Regions from separate parts of the Apibacter raozihei genome, predicted to be linked through region 2. Evidence: riboswitches for the same ligand, from Rfam matches in the RefSeq annotation. Region 2 holds a riboswitch; the other holds the start of a gene.
The links. Region 2 has a riboswitch for cobalamin ahead of metE (5-methyltetrahydropteroyltriglutamate--homocysteine S-methyltransferase). Riboswitches for the same ligand answer to the same signal wherever they lie in the genome.
Positions count from the first base shown of each region.

Region 1: it holds a riboswitch for cobalamin, as region 2 does, so the genes downstream of both, EOV51_RS13560 (TonB-dependent receptor) here and metE (5-methyltetrahydropteroyltriglutamate--homocysteine S-methyltransferase) in region 2, are expected to answer to the same signal.

Region 1 covers NZ_CP034930.1:3,043,105-3,051,936, reverse strand. Annotated here, with positions in the region: gene EOV51_RS13580 (T9SS type A sorting domain-containing protein) at 1-920, opposite strand, end outside; gene EOV51_RS13575 (cell surface protein) at 949-2,148, opposite strand; gene EOV51_RS13570 (YncE family protein) at 2,152-3,303, opposite strand; gene EOV51_RS13565 (YncE family protein) at 3,309-4,403, opposite strand; gene EOV51_RS13560 (TonB-dependent receptor) at 4,413-6,425, opposite strand; cobalamin riboswitch at 6,551-6,748, opposite strand; gene EOV51_RS13555 (MerR family transcriptional regulator) at 6,811-7,143, shown strand; gene EOV51_RS13550 (hypothetical protein) at 7,163-7,399, shown strand; gene EOV51_RS13545 (SDR family oxidoreductase) at 7,482-8,360, shown strand; gene EOV51_RS13540 (glycosyltransferase family 2 protein) at 8,368-8,832, opposite strand, start outside.
Region 2 covers NZ_CP034930.1:1,142,929-1,151,760, reverse strand. Annotated here, with positions in the region: gene nusA (transcription termination factor NusA) at 1-445, opposite strand, end outside; gene rimP (ribosome assembly cofactor RimP) at 456-923, opposite strand; gene EOV51_RS05305 (putative type IX sorting system protein PorV2) at 1,125-2,213, opposite strand; gene EOV51_RS05300 (CDP-alcohol phosphatidyltransferase family protein) at 2,376-3,113, shown strand; gene EOV51_RS05295 (3'-5' exonuclease) at 3,094-3,858, shown strand; gene EOV51_RS05290 (fumarylacetoacetate hydrolase family protein) at 3,855-4,463, shown strand; gene EOV51_RS05285 (DUF421 domain-containing protein) at 4,466-5,161, opposite strand; gene EOV51_RS05280 (acyl-CoA thioesterase) at 5,339-5,731, opposite strand; gene metE (5-methyltetrahydropteroyltriglutamate--homocysteine S-methyltransferase) at 5,749-8,058, opposite strand; cobalamin riboswitch at 8,244-8,427, opposite strand; gene EOV51_RS05270 (SIMPL domain-containing protein) at 8,601-8,832, opposite strand, start outside.

The sequences.
Region 1 (8,832 bases), 1.4 Mb from region 2:
CTTACAGGGTCAATACGTAGTGCAGAACCATAGAAAATCTGCTTATAAGTTCCTTCTTGTCCCGGCAAAGTGAAAAAAGAAGTATTCAATACCTTAGCATCTATATCATATTTACTAATGGTAGAGCCACCTCCGAAAGTTCCGCTGTTCGTCCAGTATAAAACATTGTTTTGAATGCTTGAACACAAACTGCCGGCATTCCAGGCTCCCCAGGAACCGCTGATAGATGTACCGGATAAAGTAATTTCTTCAGTGGTAAATGTTACCGGGTTTATCTTTACAAGTTTGCTGCCTGCACCTGCCCACACATCTCCGTTTTTAGATTGAACAATTGTAGTATAGCTTCCCGAAAGAGTTTTTATAACAGAATTGTTTGATGGATCAATAATTATGATTCCCGTATTTTGTTTTACTGCAAATACGTATTGAGAAGTTCGTATCATATTCCCTACCTGTGAACCATTACTTCCTTCAATAAGATCTCCTAAAGACATTTCTTGTAGGTTTAAAATATAGATACCATTAGAAGTCGCAATATAACCTTTAGATTCATCAACTCCTACAAAAGATCTCCCATCAGCTGGGAGGGTTAGTTCCGCTTTTTTCAAAAGGTTTTTTGAATCTGAAATCACTATTTTTTTACCGGAATAATCCCCTTTACCCTCTTGTTTGGAAACAAAATAAAACTGATCTCCATATATAGTAGCAAACTGGGTGGTGGTTCCTAGTGTATAGAGATTTTCATTTGCTGATTTATAGGCATTATAAGTAAACTGGCCCTGATCGTTTAAAAAATTTACAGAGCCGTTATCATGCCCGAACCAGCCTTCATTAATTATAAATATTCCTTTTGAATAATCCTGAGAGTAACTTATTACCAAAAAGAAGATGAAAGCAAAAAAGGATAAATGTTTTTTCATTAAATTATATTAGTTATTATTATTGTTGTTATTTTATATGAAGATCGTAAGCTCCGGTAACTTCCGTTGAAACCTCTCCTAAATTTCCGGCTTCCTGATTGACGCCTGTATAAACCTTTATAAAATCAATACCAGGTAAACTCACTTTATTTCCGTATTTATCTACCGCCCAGTCAATATCAATATTCGAAGCATCATCGTCGTTGGGTACATTATCAGCATATCCAAATTCATAAGATTTTCCTATCCAGTTAGTACCATTTCCGCTAAGATCGTAATAATTATCCTGTAGCTTGGTTCCTGTATATGTTAAAGATGACGAATTAACCCATTCAGGGTAATAGCTTTGTGAATGAAATTGATTTTTTGTTTTAAAACCCGTATTTCCCTGATTATCCATCCATTTTATGTAAGTTGGATTTACCTCAGCCGTTTCAGGCTTTTGTGGCTGATAATATGTCAGTGAATAGTTCTTAATAGTTTCTTGTTTATAATATTCACTACCAGCCATTTCAAACCAATCATCATCCGGAATACCATTCTTATTTTTATCATAAGAAACCATTATAATACCGGGCTCACTACTTCCACCTCTTTCATTCGGTAGAGCATTACTCCAGAAGGCATTACCTAAAACTTTAAAATCTTTTTTTCCTTTTATATTAATTATAGTATGGTCAAAACCAAAAATAACATAACCGCCAAATCCACCTAAACTAATCATTCCGGGATTGGGACCTGTTAATGTCTGGTCTGCTTTTTTTATCATAGTTTCCCTTGAATCACCAGCTATCCATTCAGGTAAAGTATTAGTAAATTGGCCAACAGCAGGAAAAAAATCATATACTTTTGAAATATAACGACTGTAAGACGGCGTTTCTAAAGTTACATAAATGTATATTTGTTTAGTAAAGACATCATTTCCCCGAGTAATTTTTAAAATTACAGGATATGCTCCTGTATACAAAGCAAGAAATTCCAACTGTTGATTTTTAATATTAACAGAGTCCTTTAGGGTAGTTTTGCTTTGAATAATCCATTCAAATGTGGTAGGGGATTCGGCCGTTGATTGTGGGGATAGAGTCAACAATTTTAATCTATTAACACTGTAGCTGTCATTAATTCCAATGTTTTCTGTTTGTTCCGTATCCGAAGAATCATCACCAGAGCAACTAATAGTAGAAGCTAAAAGTAAAGTAAAATTAAAAATATAAATAATTTTTTTCATAGGCTATTTTTTTAAGTTTTTAGGTAAAAAGGCAAAATGTCCGGGAATATCTCCCGTAACGGCTTTCCATTTTAAATAACCAAATTTATCAAAGCAATAAATTGTTCCGGGACTTACATAATTTTTAGCATCAGTTATAAAGATATCTCCATTATCGGAATTTATCGTTATGCCATAAGGGACAGTTATCTGGCTTTCTACATTATTTTTGATAAATTGGTCAGAAATGATTTTTTGAGTATTTATATCAATGATACCATAAGTTTTAATTTTATCTTTTGTACTCCATTGGTAACTAAAAAAATAAATTTTATCGTCTATAAAAGCCATATCAGAAATTGGAATATCTAATTTTTTTTCAACGTTGTCCGTTTCGGGATCAATAATAAAAGTCTTAGAAGGAATATCGTTATAGTTTCCGCGAGAAGTAACCCAAAGTTTATTATTTTTATCTTTTTTTATTTTCCATAGATTAATATCCACTTCTATTTTTTTTATTTCTTTAAAAGTAGAAAGATCGATGACAGAAACAGTGTGATCATAGTCAGGAGCACGATAACCTCCGGAATTGGCTACGTATAATTTATTATTAGCTATAGTCATCTCTTCTGGTTGGTAACCCACTGTTTCTTTTGAAATTATCTCAAAAGTAGCAGTGTCTACTTTGGCTATATACCCCAACTGGGCGTTAGGATCCATTCCTACAGGCCCTGCATACGATGAGATGTATGCATACCCTTTATCAAATATTATATAACGGCAATTAGGAATTTTAATTTCTGCGATATGTGTTGCATTTTTTGCATTCATTACTTCAACGTAATTAGATACGTTGATAACTGCATATAGTTTAGAACCATATATTTGAATATCATTGCCTACATCTCCTAAATTTCCAACTACTGAAGGATTAGCTTTTCCATAAATATTTTTTGAGTAAGTTCCTTTAGTATAATCGAAATAATCTATAGATGCTTTATTATAGCCCATATTTCCTTCATTAAGAATATATAATCCATCCGTATCAATATCTTCAGGAGTAGTGATACGGTCGTTTTCAGGATCCAATGCCGAAATTTCATCATTGTGACATGAATAGAAAATGAAAAGGGATAAACAAAGTATCCCTACGTTTTTTATATAATTAGTTTTCATGGAAACTATTTAGTTAAGAAAGCGAAATGTCCCGGTATAACTCCTGTCTGATTTTCAGATAATAAAGTTCCGCTTGAATTGAATCGGTACAATTTACCTGGTGAATAATAATTGGTTGCATCTGCAATAAATATATCACCATTTTTAGGGTTGATAGTTATACCATAAGGAGTTTTAATTTCAGATTGTGTGGATTCATCCAAAAAGCGATCAGCAATTTTTATTTGAGTAGTAATATCAATCACCCCATATTGATTAGTTGATGTACTTCCCACCCATTCGGTACCATAGTAATAAAGTTTATCCTGATAAAAAGCCATATCACTTACCGTAATATTAAAAGTTTTTATTATTTCATCATTTTCCGGAGATAAAACAGACAAACCGGGTGCATTGCCTCTAGATGAAATCCATACCTTATTATTTTTATCGGTTCTCACTCTCCACAAATTAGGAGCAACCACTTTACGCTGAGTTTCCGTAAAGGTATTTAAATCAATAATGGATACAGTATTATCTAAATCATCCTGTGTATATCCTCCTGAGTTAGCTACATATAATTTATTATTAGCAATAGCCATTTCTTCCGGCTGATAACCCACGGCAACTTCATTAACTATAGATAAGTCGGCAGTATTTATTTTATAAACAATACCTGTTCGTTTTTGACCGGAAACAATAGGACCGTTAAATGAAGTAACATAGGCATACCCATTATTAAAGACAATGCTTCTGCAATTGTTGATTTTTATTTGTCCCAGATGTTTGGCGGTCTGGGCGTCCATAACTTCAATATAATTAGAACCGTTGATTACCGCATAGAGTTTTCCATTATATATTCGAAGATCATTACCAATATCACCCAGCTTATTTACTATATCAGGATTTACCTTTGTATAAACACTTAATGTATATTCTCCGGTATCCAGATTTAAAAAATCCAGTGAGGCGTTATTATTACCCATGGCACCTTCATTTAGAACAAATAATCCGTTGCCTAAAGTGACTGTGTCGGAAGCCTCACTCCAAATATCATCGTTATTACAGGAAATAAGACTGAATACTGCAAATAAAAGAAAAAGTAATTTTTTAAAGTTCATATTTTTAATTTATAAATTTATACGTAATGAAAGCCTGTAATTTCTTCCAGGCATAGGATAATTTCTTATAACATAATACTGTCTATCGAAAATATTATTAACTTCAGCCGCTATTTTAAACTTAAAATGACTGGCTTGAATGGTATGAGATAGAGATAAATCATGGGTATACCATTCTTTTTCGTAATTATCTGGAATATTAGCAGACATATTGTATCTTTCACCGGTGTATATAAAACTGTAATTTAAATCCCATTTTTTAAATATCAGCCCAGCCAATAAGCTGCCACTGTTCCATGGTATATATGGAATTTGATTTTTATAATAACTATCTTTAGGTGATGTAACATCCTGTGCATCTTCATAAGTATAAACTGCTTTCAGATTAATCAACATCTCTTTCTGAAATAATACCGATGCCTGGGTAGATATTTCTATACCTTTAATACGAGTTTCACCTAAATTGATCATAGACCACCTGAAAGGCTGTATAGCCAATGCAATAATTTTATCTCTGACTTCATTATAATAGATATCGGCAGAAAATCCCCAATTTTTGACTACAGAGGAAGAAAAGTCCTGACTGTAATTAATTCCGAAATCATACTGTGTTGTATATTCTGGTTTTAAATTAGAAGTACCGATTTCTGTATAGTATAGATCATTAAAAGTAGGTGCCCTGAATATTCTCTTATAAAAGCCATGAAGTGTAAAATCACTCTTGATAAAAGGCTTATAACTAAGAAAAAGAGTAGGAGTAAATTCATTTTTATCAGGTGAAGCCTGTGTAGATAATTTATTATTTATTTTTTCCTGAATAAATGTTCCTAAAACACTGGCCTGAAATTTCAGGCGTTTTAATTGAATATTACTAGCCAGTGCTACAAGTTCTGTGTTTCTTTCCGGGTAAGCAAATTGGTAAAGATTAGCATCCAGAGAGTTATATTGATAGTCTGCGGATAATCCTAAATCCCAAAATGGTAATAAAGAATATTTTTGAGCTAGTGAAAAATAAAATTCTTTTTGCTTATAAATATTATTTATGTATTTAGTAGACTCATCATTGCTAAGATAATGAGTATAGTCATATGCAAATTTGCTGTTTAGGAGTAGTTTGTATTTATCAGTTATTTCTTTTTCAAAAGAACCCTGAATGAAAAAATTTGTATCCCACTGTTTTTGTTTTTTTTCATATACGTTTTTAACAATAGCCGTAGGAATGCCTCTTTCAGAGTCATAATAATAGCTTTTAAAATTCCATTTTCCGCGGTAAATATTTCCAAATATACCTGCCTCTGCTCTTATCGCATTTATGTTTCCATTTTTTCGGATTGCAGTGGTATCCCAAGCGATAGCACCTCCTGAGGTCCTCATAGTCTGACGAAATTTATATTTTCCGCTTGAATTGAGAAAGTCAATACTTAGAGAGGTACTAATAAAAGGTGAAATTTTTTGCTCCCATATAAATGAAGGATTTACAAGTGAAAATGAACCTGATCGATAGCTAACTATTAAATTAGTTTTTTTATTTATTTTAAAATCAGGCTTTTTACTTTTTAAGTAAATACTTCCTGCAGTACTATAGTCTTTAGCTGTCTGAAGAATTTGACTTTTCTGACCATTGTACAACGAAATGGATTCCAGATTGTCTAATGAAAATTTTCCTAAATCAACAGTTCCGTTCTGGGCATTACCTAACTGAATTCCGTCATAAAACACACCTACGTGCTGGCTACCCATTCCTCTTATATTAACCGTTTTCATGCCGCCAATACCTCCGTAATCCTTTAACTGTACACCTGAAAAAAATCGGATAGCATCAGCAACAGTAACGCTGTTAAGTTTTTCCAATTCTTTACCGGACAACTTTTGATATGGAATTATATTATCATTTTGTTTCTTTCCTTCAATAATAATCTCAGAAATGTCTTTTTCTTCAGAATCAGTAATATTCTGGGAAAAAAGAAAAGTGGAAATAAAAATTAAGGTTATGGAAAATAATATGTTGTTATTCCTGTTCATTCGTAATTAGCTATATTTATGAAATATAAATTTGCAGCTTGGAATAAGTGAATAAACAGCAAAAGCAATACATTTTAATATTACTTAAATTGTTTACAGCTTTGTTCCTCGAAAGCTTATAAAACTATATTTCGATAGATTTGGCAGGTTTTCTGACTTTCCCCATTTAAAAGAATTGTATATGAATATGGATTCAATACATCTCTGAAATTACATAGCGAGATTACAGTAGCGGGCCTGTTCCGGATTTACACCGGATTTCCCTTTAAGTTTATATTGTTTGAAAATAAAAACAGATAAACACCAATCACTTACAAATATAAAGATTTAAATTACTTCGCCAATTATTTTTTATTAAGTAAATAAAATATCATAGATTTGAATCATGAATATCCAACTTCCTGAAAAATTGTATTACTCAATTGGAGAAGTCGCACAGGCTTTTCAGGTAAATACTTCTCTTATAAGATTCTGGGAGAAGGAGTTTGATATAATTGCTCCAAAAAAAAATAAAAAAGGAGATAGATTTTTTACACCGGAAGATATAAAAAATCTGAGACTTATTTATCATTTGGTTAAGGAAAAAGGGTATACTTTAGATGGGGCAAGAACCGTATTGAGTACTCAATCAAATATATCAAAAAAAATAGAAATTATTACCCGTTTACAAGCGGTTAAGGCAGAACTGATTAAGCTAAAAGATTTATTAGACGATTAAATTTAAATTTAAATAGAAAATGGAATTACCAAAATTTTTAATTGCAGACAACTCTAACTTTCCTGATGACTTGTTTGTAGTACACACAGAATATCCTCGTTTTATTTTAAACGTAGAGGAAGAAGAAGTAGAATGGTTCGATCAATTGGAAGGAGAAGAAGAAGATGTTACCAATGAGGTAAACGAATTACTTCAGCAAGCTTTTGATTTTTGCGATGCCGAAATTGATAAGTACGAAGAGGAAGATGAAAATTAATTTTTAATAAAATAAAAATGGAAAAATAAGCAGTATCACTGCTTATTTTTTTTATATTTACTATAAACAAAACATATAAATGATGAACTATAATCAAGGAATGATGATGCCCGGAACACTTGAAGGTAAAGTGGTTATAGTTACGGGAGGAGGAACGGGCTTGGGAAAATCCATGACACAATATTTTCTTACATTGGGAGCTAAAGTAGTCATTGTTTCCAGAAATTCAGATAAATTAAATGAAACTGCTCAGCAATTAAGAACTGAATGTGAGCAGGGTGAAATTCTTACTTATGCTTTGGATGTTAGAGAATATGAGGCTGTTGAAACTATGGTTGACTTTGTAATTGATCATTTGGGTAAAATTGATATCTTAGTAAATAACGCTGCTGGAAACTTTATTTCTCCGACTGAGAGATTATCATCCAGGGCTTTTGATATAATAATTGATATTGTATTAAAAGGTAGTAAAAATTGTACGTTGGCAATAGGTAAATATTGGATTAAGAATAACTTGCCAGGTACCGTGTTGAGTATTGTAACTACCTACTCATGGACAGGTTCTGGTTATGTTGTCCCATCAGCAATGGCTAAAGCAGGAGTTCTAGCAATGACACGTTCTTTGGCTGTGGAATGGGGGAAATACAAGATAAGGTTTAATGCGATTGCTCCGGGTCCTTTTCCCACTAAAGGAGCCTGGGAACGGTTATTACCTGGGCATTTAAAAGAAAAATTTGATTTAACTAGTAAAAACCCATTGAAAAGAGTAGGCGAACATCAGGAATTGTCCAATTTAGCAGCTTTTCTTATTTCAGATTATTCTTCATTTATAAACGGTGAAGTTGTAACAATCGATGGAGGAGAATGGCTTCAAGGTGCTGGAGAATTTAATATTTTTGACCAAATTACCCCTGAAGAATGGGAATATATTAATCAAAACATAAAAAAGATAAATAAATAAATGCTGATTAATTATTGTCTACTTCACATCCTTGTACCCTATATTGATCTTTAAATTTTTCAGCCCATTTTTTCCATTCATCTGATTTTGCTTTTGGGTTTTGTGCTTCATCTAGAAAACTGGTAATATAAGTTTCTGAAAAATCATTAGGATAATTTTCAATTGGATTAAAATTGTCGCAATACCACTTTTCATTAATAATATGATTAAAAATATTTACATCAAAATTAAAACCGTAAGAATGGTATGAATTAGTTGAAGAAGAAACAAATGTTGTTTGCATAGCCTCAGTTTTAAGCTGGCAGATTAAGTTTTTATTATTTTTATGCTTTCGATAGTACATAGAAGCGTTGAGCAATTGTCGAATTTCATTTACTTTCCCATTGTTATTTTGCCATATTTTAAGCCAGTATTCTTTTTTATACATTCCCATGAGTATAGAGTTTAACTCCCAGTATTTTCCGATACTTTC
Region 2 (8,832 bases):
TGATATGATGTATTTCACCACTTACAATATCTCCTTCAATAGATTTGAATTTTTCATATAAATTTGAGTTGTCATATTCAGCAATCTTAGTATTCAAAACTTGTTTGAATGCTAAAATATTTCTTCTTCCTAACTCATTCAATTCTATTTTCTGAGTATATTCTTCCCCTACTTCAAAACTCGGATCTATTTTCTTTGCTTCACTAATTTCCATCTCCAGCAAATCATCTTCAGACATTTCATCTTCAACAATTTTTCTGTTTAAATATATTTCTAAATCTCCTTTATCCGGATTAACAATAACATCGAAGTGTTCATCTGAACCATATCTTTTTCTCAATACAGTCTTCATCGATTCTTCCACGATGGCCATTAAAGTGATTCTATCTATATTTTTTTCGTCTTTAAAATCAGCAAATGACTCGATTAATTCTATACTATCCATTGATCCTCATTTAAAATTTAATAATGATTATTGCTTTCTTTATATCGTTATAGGGTATTTGTTCTTTTAATTCAACTGTTTCTTTGCCTTTACCTATTTGTTTAGGCCTTCTTTCTTTCCATTCTAAAACTACATATTCTTCCGTAGATTCGGTTAACACCCCTTCAACCTCTACACCATCCACTTTTGTTATTTTTAAATCTCTTCCTACATTTTTGTGATATTGCCTTGGAAGCTCCAACGGATTTGAAATCCCCGCAGAATATACTGACAATTCAAAATCTTCTTCCTCTCTGTCTAAATTATTTTCTACTGCACGACTACAATCTAAACAATCCTGTACGGAAACACCTTCATCACCGTCTATAATAATCTCAATCTGATTTAATGGAGAAACTTTACAGGAAATCAAAAATAAATCTGTTCTTGTCTGTAAAAAATCATTTAATAATGTATCTACTTTATCCTTTAATTTCATATTTTACTTTCATGCAAAAGAACTTATTTTATTAACAAACAGAATGTTAGCAAGAAAAAACTTAAACTGTAAGTACAAAAAAAAGCCCTTTGTAAATTAGGCTTTTCATTTTTTTAAGTCCCAAAACTTTGCAAATATAATACTTTTTTTTTAATTTTTAAAATATTACACGCCTTAGAATAAGAGAATTAGTAACTTATTTTATCTGTGAAACTCAGCTATATCAATTTTAACTGAAAAAATATTTGAATAGAGCGCCACAGATGCATTCCCTATGTTGGTTAAAGCATAGTCAACCGTAACTCCTCTGTATTTAAATCCAATTCCTGCATTGGGCTGCATTGTGATTTTTTTTGTTCCATCATATTGCATTTCATGTTGCATATTTGTAAAGCCCGCTCTAAGAAACACGGTATTATCATAATCAAACTCAACTCCTAAAGATGGCGACATACTTACAACATCTGAAGATACCAAATCGTTTGTTTTAGAAAATTCAAAATTTAAATTTGCTTCTGCTAAAAAACCAATTTTTTCGCTTATATCCAACTTTTTAGCCACACCTAATTTTAGTTTAGGAATGGTTAATTCTATCTTATCTTCAGGGGCTTCATTTAAAGTCTCTCCATCTAGTTCCATTTTATTTAATTCTTTCTCATTAACCGACCACACATTAAAGGTTGTTGTTATGTCGCGTACCATTACTCCAAAATAAAACTTATCTTCTGTTCTATATTGCAAACCAGCATCTAAACCAAATCCGAATGCATTTGCAAATTTACCAACATGTCTGTATACAATTTTAGCATTGGCTCCTACTGATAAGTTAGGATCATTAAAAAGATTTCCTGCATATGAACCCATTAAAGCATAATCTGCAGTTGAAAAACGACTTATTTTATTATAATCAATATTTCCCTGATTATCTATTAATTGTGTTGTATTCATGATATCGTCAACTGCGAAACGATATAAGGAAATCCCTACCGTTCCTTCTGTACCTCCATTTAAAGGTATAGCAACAGCTGCATATTCATATTTTGCAATAGATTGAAAATATTCTGCATGCATAAGAGCTGCCTGCCATGAATCAGTAACTTGAGTGAGACCCGCCGGATTCCAGTAAACGGAATTTACATCTGAAACATTAGCAACCACATTATTACCCATACCAAAAGCTCTTGCATCGGCTCCAATATTTAAAAATTCATTAGAGTATTTCCTGAATGATTGCGCTTTAATTGGCAAATTAATTATAAAACTAATTATTACTAATAGTAGTAATTTAATTGTATTTGTTTGTTTCCTTTTCAAAAAATAGTTTTTGCAAAAATAATTTTAATTTTATAAACGTACGAATTATGTTTTTATTACCACAACTATATTCCGTAAATGGCAAAAAATTATATTTAAAATTCATAGATTTGTAACTAAATTTTTTCCTCGAAGTAAATGAAACATCTCCCCAATATACTTACTCTTGCAAATTTATTTTGTGGAAGTATCGCTTGTATTTTTGCAATAATTAATGCTCCTACCTCACTTATTTTGTATTTACTTATTGCTTCTCTGATTTTTGATTTTTTTGATGGTTTTGTTGCTAGAGCTGTACGAGCTTCCGGTCCTTTAGGTAAAGAATTGGATAGTCTTGCTGACATGGTTACCTTTGGCTTATTACCAGGAATATTAATGTTTAAATTGCTAGGTGGTAATTTAATTTTGAATAGTTTTCTTTCTCAATCATTTACACTTACGGCTCATTCTATATTTCCTTTTTTTGGGCTGTTAATCACATTATTTTCGGCTTTACGTTTGGCAAAATTCAATCTTGACGAAGAACAAAGCTATTATTTTAAAGGGTTGCCTACTCCTGCTAATACTATTTTTATCTTTGCTATTTATTGGATTATCGAAAAAAATTCAACTATATTCTGGAATAATAGTCTGATTCTTTTTTTTCTCACAATTTTAAGTTCCTATATTCTTGTTGCTAATCTTCCTCTGTTAGCATTAAAATTTAAGAGTTTGAAATGGAAAGATAATTCGCTTGTTTTTTCATTTATCATTCTGTGTGTTGTTTTATTACTTTTACTTCAAATTTCAGCAATCCCAATTATAGTATTCCTATATATAATCATATCAATCTTATTCAGAAAAAAAATAATATCTAATGGAACTAAAACTACATAAATCAATCTGCTTTTTTGATCTGGAAACTACCGGAATTAATGTCAGTAAAGACCGAATAGTTGAAATAAGTATTTTAAAGGTCAATCCCAATCAGTCCAAAGAAAGTAAAACATGGAAAGTCAATCCCCAGATACCCATTCCTAAAGAATCATCTCTTATACATGGTATTTATGATACGGATGTTGAAAATGCTCCAATATTTAAAGACATAGCTCCTCAGATATTAGAAATGATTAAAGATTCTGATCTGGCTGGATACAATTCTAATCGTTTTGATATTCCTTTACTTGCTGAAGAACTATTACGAAATGATTTTGAATTTGATATTAAAAAACATCGTCCTATTGATGTACAGGTTATTTTTCACAAAATGGAACCTAGAACTTTAGCTGCTGCGTATAAGTTTTATTGTGATTCTGATCTTGAAAATGCTCATTCCGCATCTGCTGATACCTTAGCTACTTATGAGGTTTTAAAGGCTCAAGTAGAAAAATATGATGCTGTTGAAAATGACATGAAGTTTCTGCATGAGTTTACCACTCAGAATAAAAATGCTGATTTAGCCGGTTTTGTAGGCCTGGATAAAGAGGGCGATGAGATTTTTAATTTTGGAAAACACAAAGGGAAAAAATTAAAAGAAATTTTTAAATCTGATCAAGGTTATTATTCTTGGTTAATGAATGCTGATTTTCCTTTATATTCAAAAAAAATATTTACAAGAACTAAATTAAAAAGTGTATTATGAAAATTATATGTGTGGGAAGAAACTATAGCAATCATGCTAAGGAGCTTAATAATGACATTCCTAAAGAACCTGTATTATTTTTAAAACCGGACACAGCAATACTTAGACCGGGTGAAGATTTTTATATTCCTGAATTTAGTGATAATTTACAGCATGAAGTCGAATTATTGCTGAAAATATGTAAAACAGGAAAGTATATTCAACCTGAATTCGCTGAAAATTATTACTCCGAAATAGGCCTTGGAATTGATTTTACTGCTCGCGACTTACAGGATAAACTTAAGGATAAAGGTCTTCCTTGGGAAATATCTAAAGCTTTTGATCATTCCGCTTTAATTGGAAATTTTGTTACTAAAGATAAAGTCAATCTAGAAAATGTTAATTTTTCTTTATTAAAAAACGGAAATATGCAACAGCAAGGAAATTCTTCCGATATGCTTTTTCCTTTTAATACGCTCGTTTCTTATATATCCCAGTTTTTTACATTAAAAACCGGAGATATTATTTTTACCGGAACTCCTTCTGGTGTTTCAGCTGTAAAGGAAAATGACATTTTGGAAGGTTTTATTGAAAATGAGAAATTTTTTGAGATAGCTATAAGATAAGTTTATTTATTTATCTTTATCTTATGATCCTGGCTTTTTGGAACAATAAAAAATTTTTCAGGCGACCACTGTGCTAAAAAAATTTCGGATACGTCTTCATATCCTTCTTTTTTAAGCTCTTCCTTAAGCCAGTCTTCCGTTTTATCTATTCCTTCCAGATAAACATGATTAATTTCCCCTTCTATAACTAATAAAACTGCGTATTTGTCATAATCATCTGTAAAAGCTGTAATCGACCCATCTTGCTCCATTTGTGCAAAATACACTTTAGATATATCATAGATTCCATCATTTTTCAAAACGTTTGCATAGGTCATAATATCCATTTTTGCTTTTTTAAATCCTTCAACATTGAGTTTTCCTTTAAGTACCAAGGGAATAATAGGCCCTTCAATCAATCCTCTTAAACGGCTATATTTTTTCGAAAAAAAAGCAATAAAATATATAATTATGGTCCATATCAATAAGACTATCCCAAACTCTAATATAGAAATACCCGGATTGTATAATATCCCTCCGACGAGACCTCCTAAAACAATATTCTGAATAAGGTCTATACCTGATACCTGATTTAGGATTGTTCGCCCAATAAGCTTAATGTAAACTAAAACAGCTATAAATGCTACAACAAGTTTTATTCCAATAAAAATGTTGTCAACCAAATTAAAACTACCGAAAAAAGCATTTTTTAAATCCATTACCTTATGTAAATTAGTGTTGAATACAAAATTATAAATTTTATCTTACAAATTGTCTAATTTTTCTTAGCTCATTTAATTGACTATACGTTTTTAATTAAACAGATTATAAAAAATGAGCCAAAAGTCTTTAACTTTCAGCTCATTTTAAACAAAACTAGATAAAACCTTTCTGTTTTAATCTAAAACAGAAACCGGCCTTTTATCATCTCCTACAGCAACAAAAGTAAATTCACCAGTAACAGCTTTTTCTCTATGTTCATAATACATTTGTTCAATAAATATTTCCACTTTTACTTTTAAACTGGTGTTTCCAATTTCTATTACATTCCCAATCAGTTCCACAATTGTTCCTGCAGGTATGGATTTTTTAAAATCAATTTTATCACTTCTAACGGTAACCATTTGCTTGTGGCAAAATCTTGTCGCTGTAATAAAAGCAACTTCATCCATCCACTGCATAGCAGTTCCTCCGAATAAAGTGTCATAATGATTTGTTGTACCAGGAAATACAGCTTTTAAAATTCTTGATTCCGATTTTTTCTTTCTTTCTTCCAGGTTTAGATCCATATTTATTATTTTATTGTTTATACATGCGAAGCTCTCATTTCTTCAGCAGCTGCTACCATTTCTATAAGAGCTTTTTTTGTTTCATCCCAGCCTCTGGTTTTTAAACCACAATCAGGATTAATCCATAATTGATTTGTAGGAATTTCTTCTTCGGCTTTCTTCATAAGATTTACCATTTCTTCTCTCGAAGGAACCCTTGGTGAATGAATATCATAAACACCCGGCCCAATATCATTTGGATAATTGAATTTAGAAAATACATCTAATAACTCCATGTTAGAACGAGAACATTCTATAGTAATTACATCTGCATCCATATCAGCTATATTCTCTATGATATCGTTGAACTCAGAATAGCACATATGCGTATGAATCTGCGTTTCATCCTTTACACCACAAGACGAAATTCTAAATGCTTTAATTGCCCAATTAAGATAGTTTTCCCAATCTGCTTTTCTTAAAGGCAATCCTTCTCTGATAGCAGGTTCATCTATCTGTATAATATTGATTCCTGCTTTTTCCAAATCAAGGACTTCATCTCTAATTGCTAATGCTATTTGATAACAGGTATCTTTTCTTGGTTGATCGTCTCTTACAAAACTCCATTGCAAAATAGTAACCGGACCTGTCAACATACCCTTAACCCATTTATCTGTAAGAGATTGCGCATAGGCAGACCATTGCACAGTCATAGGCTCAGGACGATGAACATCTCCATAAATGATTGGAGGTTTTACACATCTGCTTCCATAGCTCTGCACCCATCCATTTTTTGAAAATGCAACACCTTCCAGACTTTCACCAAAGTATTCAACCATATCATTTCGTTCAAATTCGCCATGAACGAGAACATCCAATCCAATTTCTTCCTGAAAACGTATAGCCTTTTCAGTTTCTTTCTTTAGTAAATCTTCATATTCAGAGAGAGAAATTTCTCCTTTTTTCATTTTTGAACGCCACGAGCGTACTTCAGCGGTTTGTGGAAATGATCCTATAGTTGTAGTAGCAAATAAGGGTAATTCCAGAGCTTTTTGTTGTTTTTCTTTCCTTTCGGAGAAAATATTATGTCTTTTATCCTCTACTTTTTCTATATTTTTAATTCTATCCTGAACGTTTTGATTATGAATAAGCGGAGAAATATTCCTTCTACTTACAGAATCTGTGTTTTCTTCCAATTCTTTTAAAAATTCGGGTGTATCCTTTTTTTCTGCTAATTGTTTAAGTGTTACTACCTCTTTGATTTTTTGTTTGGAAAAAGCCAGCCAATCTTTAATTTCCGGAGAAAGAACTTTTTCGTTGGTTTCTGAGTCCAAATCTACAGGGCAGTGAATTAAAGAACAGGAAGGTGCTATTATCACTCTATCTTTTCCTACTTTGTCTGAGGCTCTGTCAATTATTTTTAAAGAATTCTTAAAATTATTTTTCCAGATGTTTCTCCCATCAATAATCCCTAGAGAAACAGACATATTTTCCGGAAGCTTGTCAAGTACTTCATCAAGTTGTTCAGGACAGCGAACCAAATCTATATGTAATGCCTGCACAGGCAAGCTGAGAGCTAGATCTAAATTATCTTTAAGACCATCAAAGTAAGTAGCAATCATTTTCTTGATAAACGGATACTTTTTATTAATTTCGGTATATACATATTGTAATGCATCCTTTACTTCAGCGTCTATATCTAATGCAAGAAAGGGTTCATCGAATTGTATCCATTCCACTCCTGCTTCTTTTAATTTTTCAATGATTTCCAAATAAATCGGCAGAAGACTTTTTACTAATTCTATCTTATTGAAATCTTTTTCTTTTTCTTTACCAAGCAACAAATACGATACAGGACCTATTATAACAGGCTTTGTAATAATGCCTTCTTGTTTTGCTTCTAAAAATTCATCTATAATTTTTGTTGAGAATAAAGAAAATTTCTGATTCTTTTCAAATTCAGGTACAATGTAATGATAGTTAGTATCAAACCATTTGGTCATTTCCATTGCAGTTATATCAATACCTTCCTTTTGATATCCTCTTGCCATTGCAAAATACAACTCCTGTTCAGAGTTTGAGCTCTTTACTAAAATTTTGTTGTAACGTTTAGGGATGGCTCCTACCATCAAAGACATATCCAATACCTGATCGTAAAACGAAAAATCGTTGGAAGGTATTACTTCTATTCCAGCACTTTTCTGTAACATCCAGTTTCCTAATCGGATATCTTTCCCTGTTTTCATCAGTTCCTCAACTGATATTTTACCGGCCCAAAATTTTTCACAAGCCTTTTTAAGTTCTCTGTTACTACCAATTCGCGGGTAGCCAAGATTGTGTGTTTGCATCTTTTTTAACTTTTAAATGATTAAACTATAAAAGTTCTTATTGTTAAACTTCAAAAATGCTTTCAAAAAAGAGTAAAGTATATGAGGTGTACTATATAGAAATAAAAATACCTCCCAGAAATATTTTATGGGATATACTTATCTTTATAATTTAACCTACGACCTTTGCTTCAAATCGCGAAAGCATTGTCAATTCAAAATAGGCAGGTCTCCTGGCTTGTAATATTTTATCTACCTTCTCACTTTTTACGGCAATGGTATATATTGATAAAACTCATACATTACTTACAGTTGCGCGACAGCTCATGATTTACACATGATTCCCTATTATTCTGCTTTTACACAGCACCATATTCTGGTTGATAAAGAAATTAAGAAAAGAACTTAACCAAACAAATATATAAAAAAAGTTATCTAATATTACGATTTATAACAAAATAAAAATGAGAGCAACACTCTCATTTTTATTTTGATTTAATTTTATTTAAAAAGCTTTTATTTATATTTTTTATAAAGTCAAAGTATCTGTTTTTATATACTTACTATTTAACTTCATACTCCAATCGAATAGTCACACTTGCTGTTTTATTTTTGGAAGAGGTATTAAATGTTCCTCCCCAAGAATATTCATCATCAGATGAATTTTGTGCTGTAATTTGAAAAACACCTAAATTTGCTGTTTTTAATTTACCTAATTTACCTCCTGCATTTTTAGCTATTTCCTCTGCTCTTTTTCTCGCATCTTGAGTAGCATCTGCAATCATCTGAATTTTT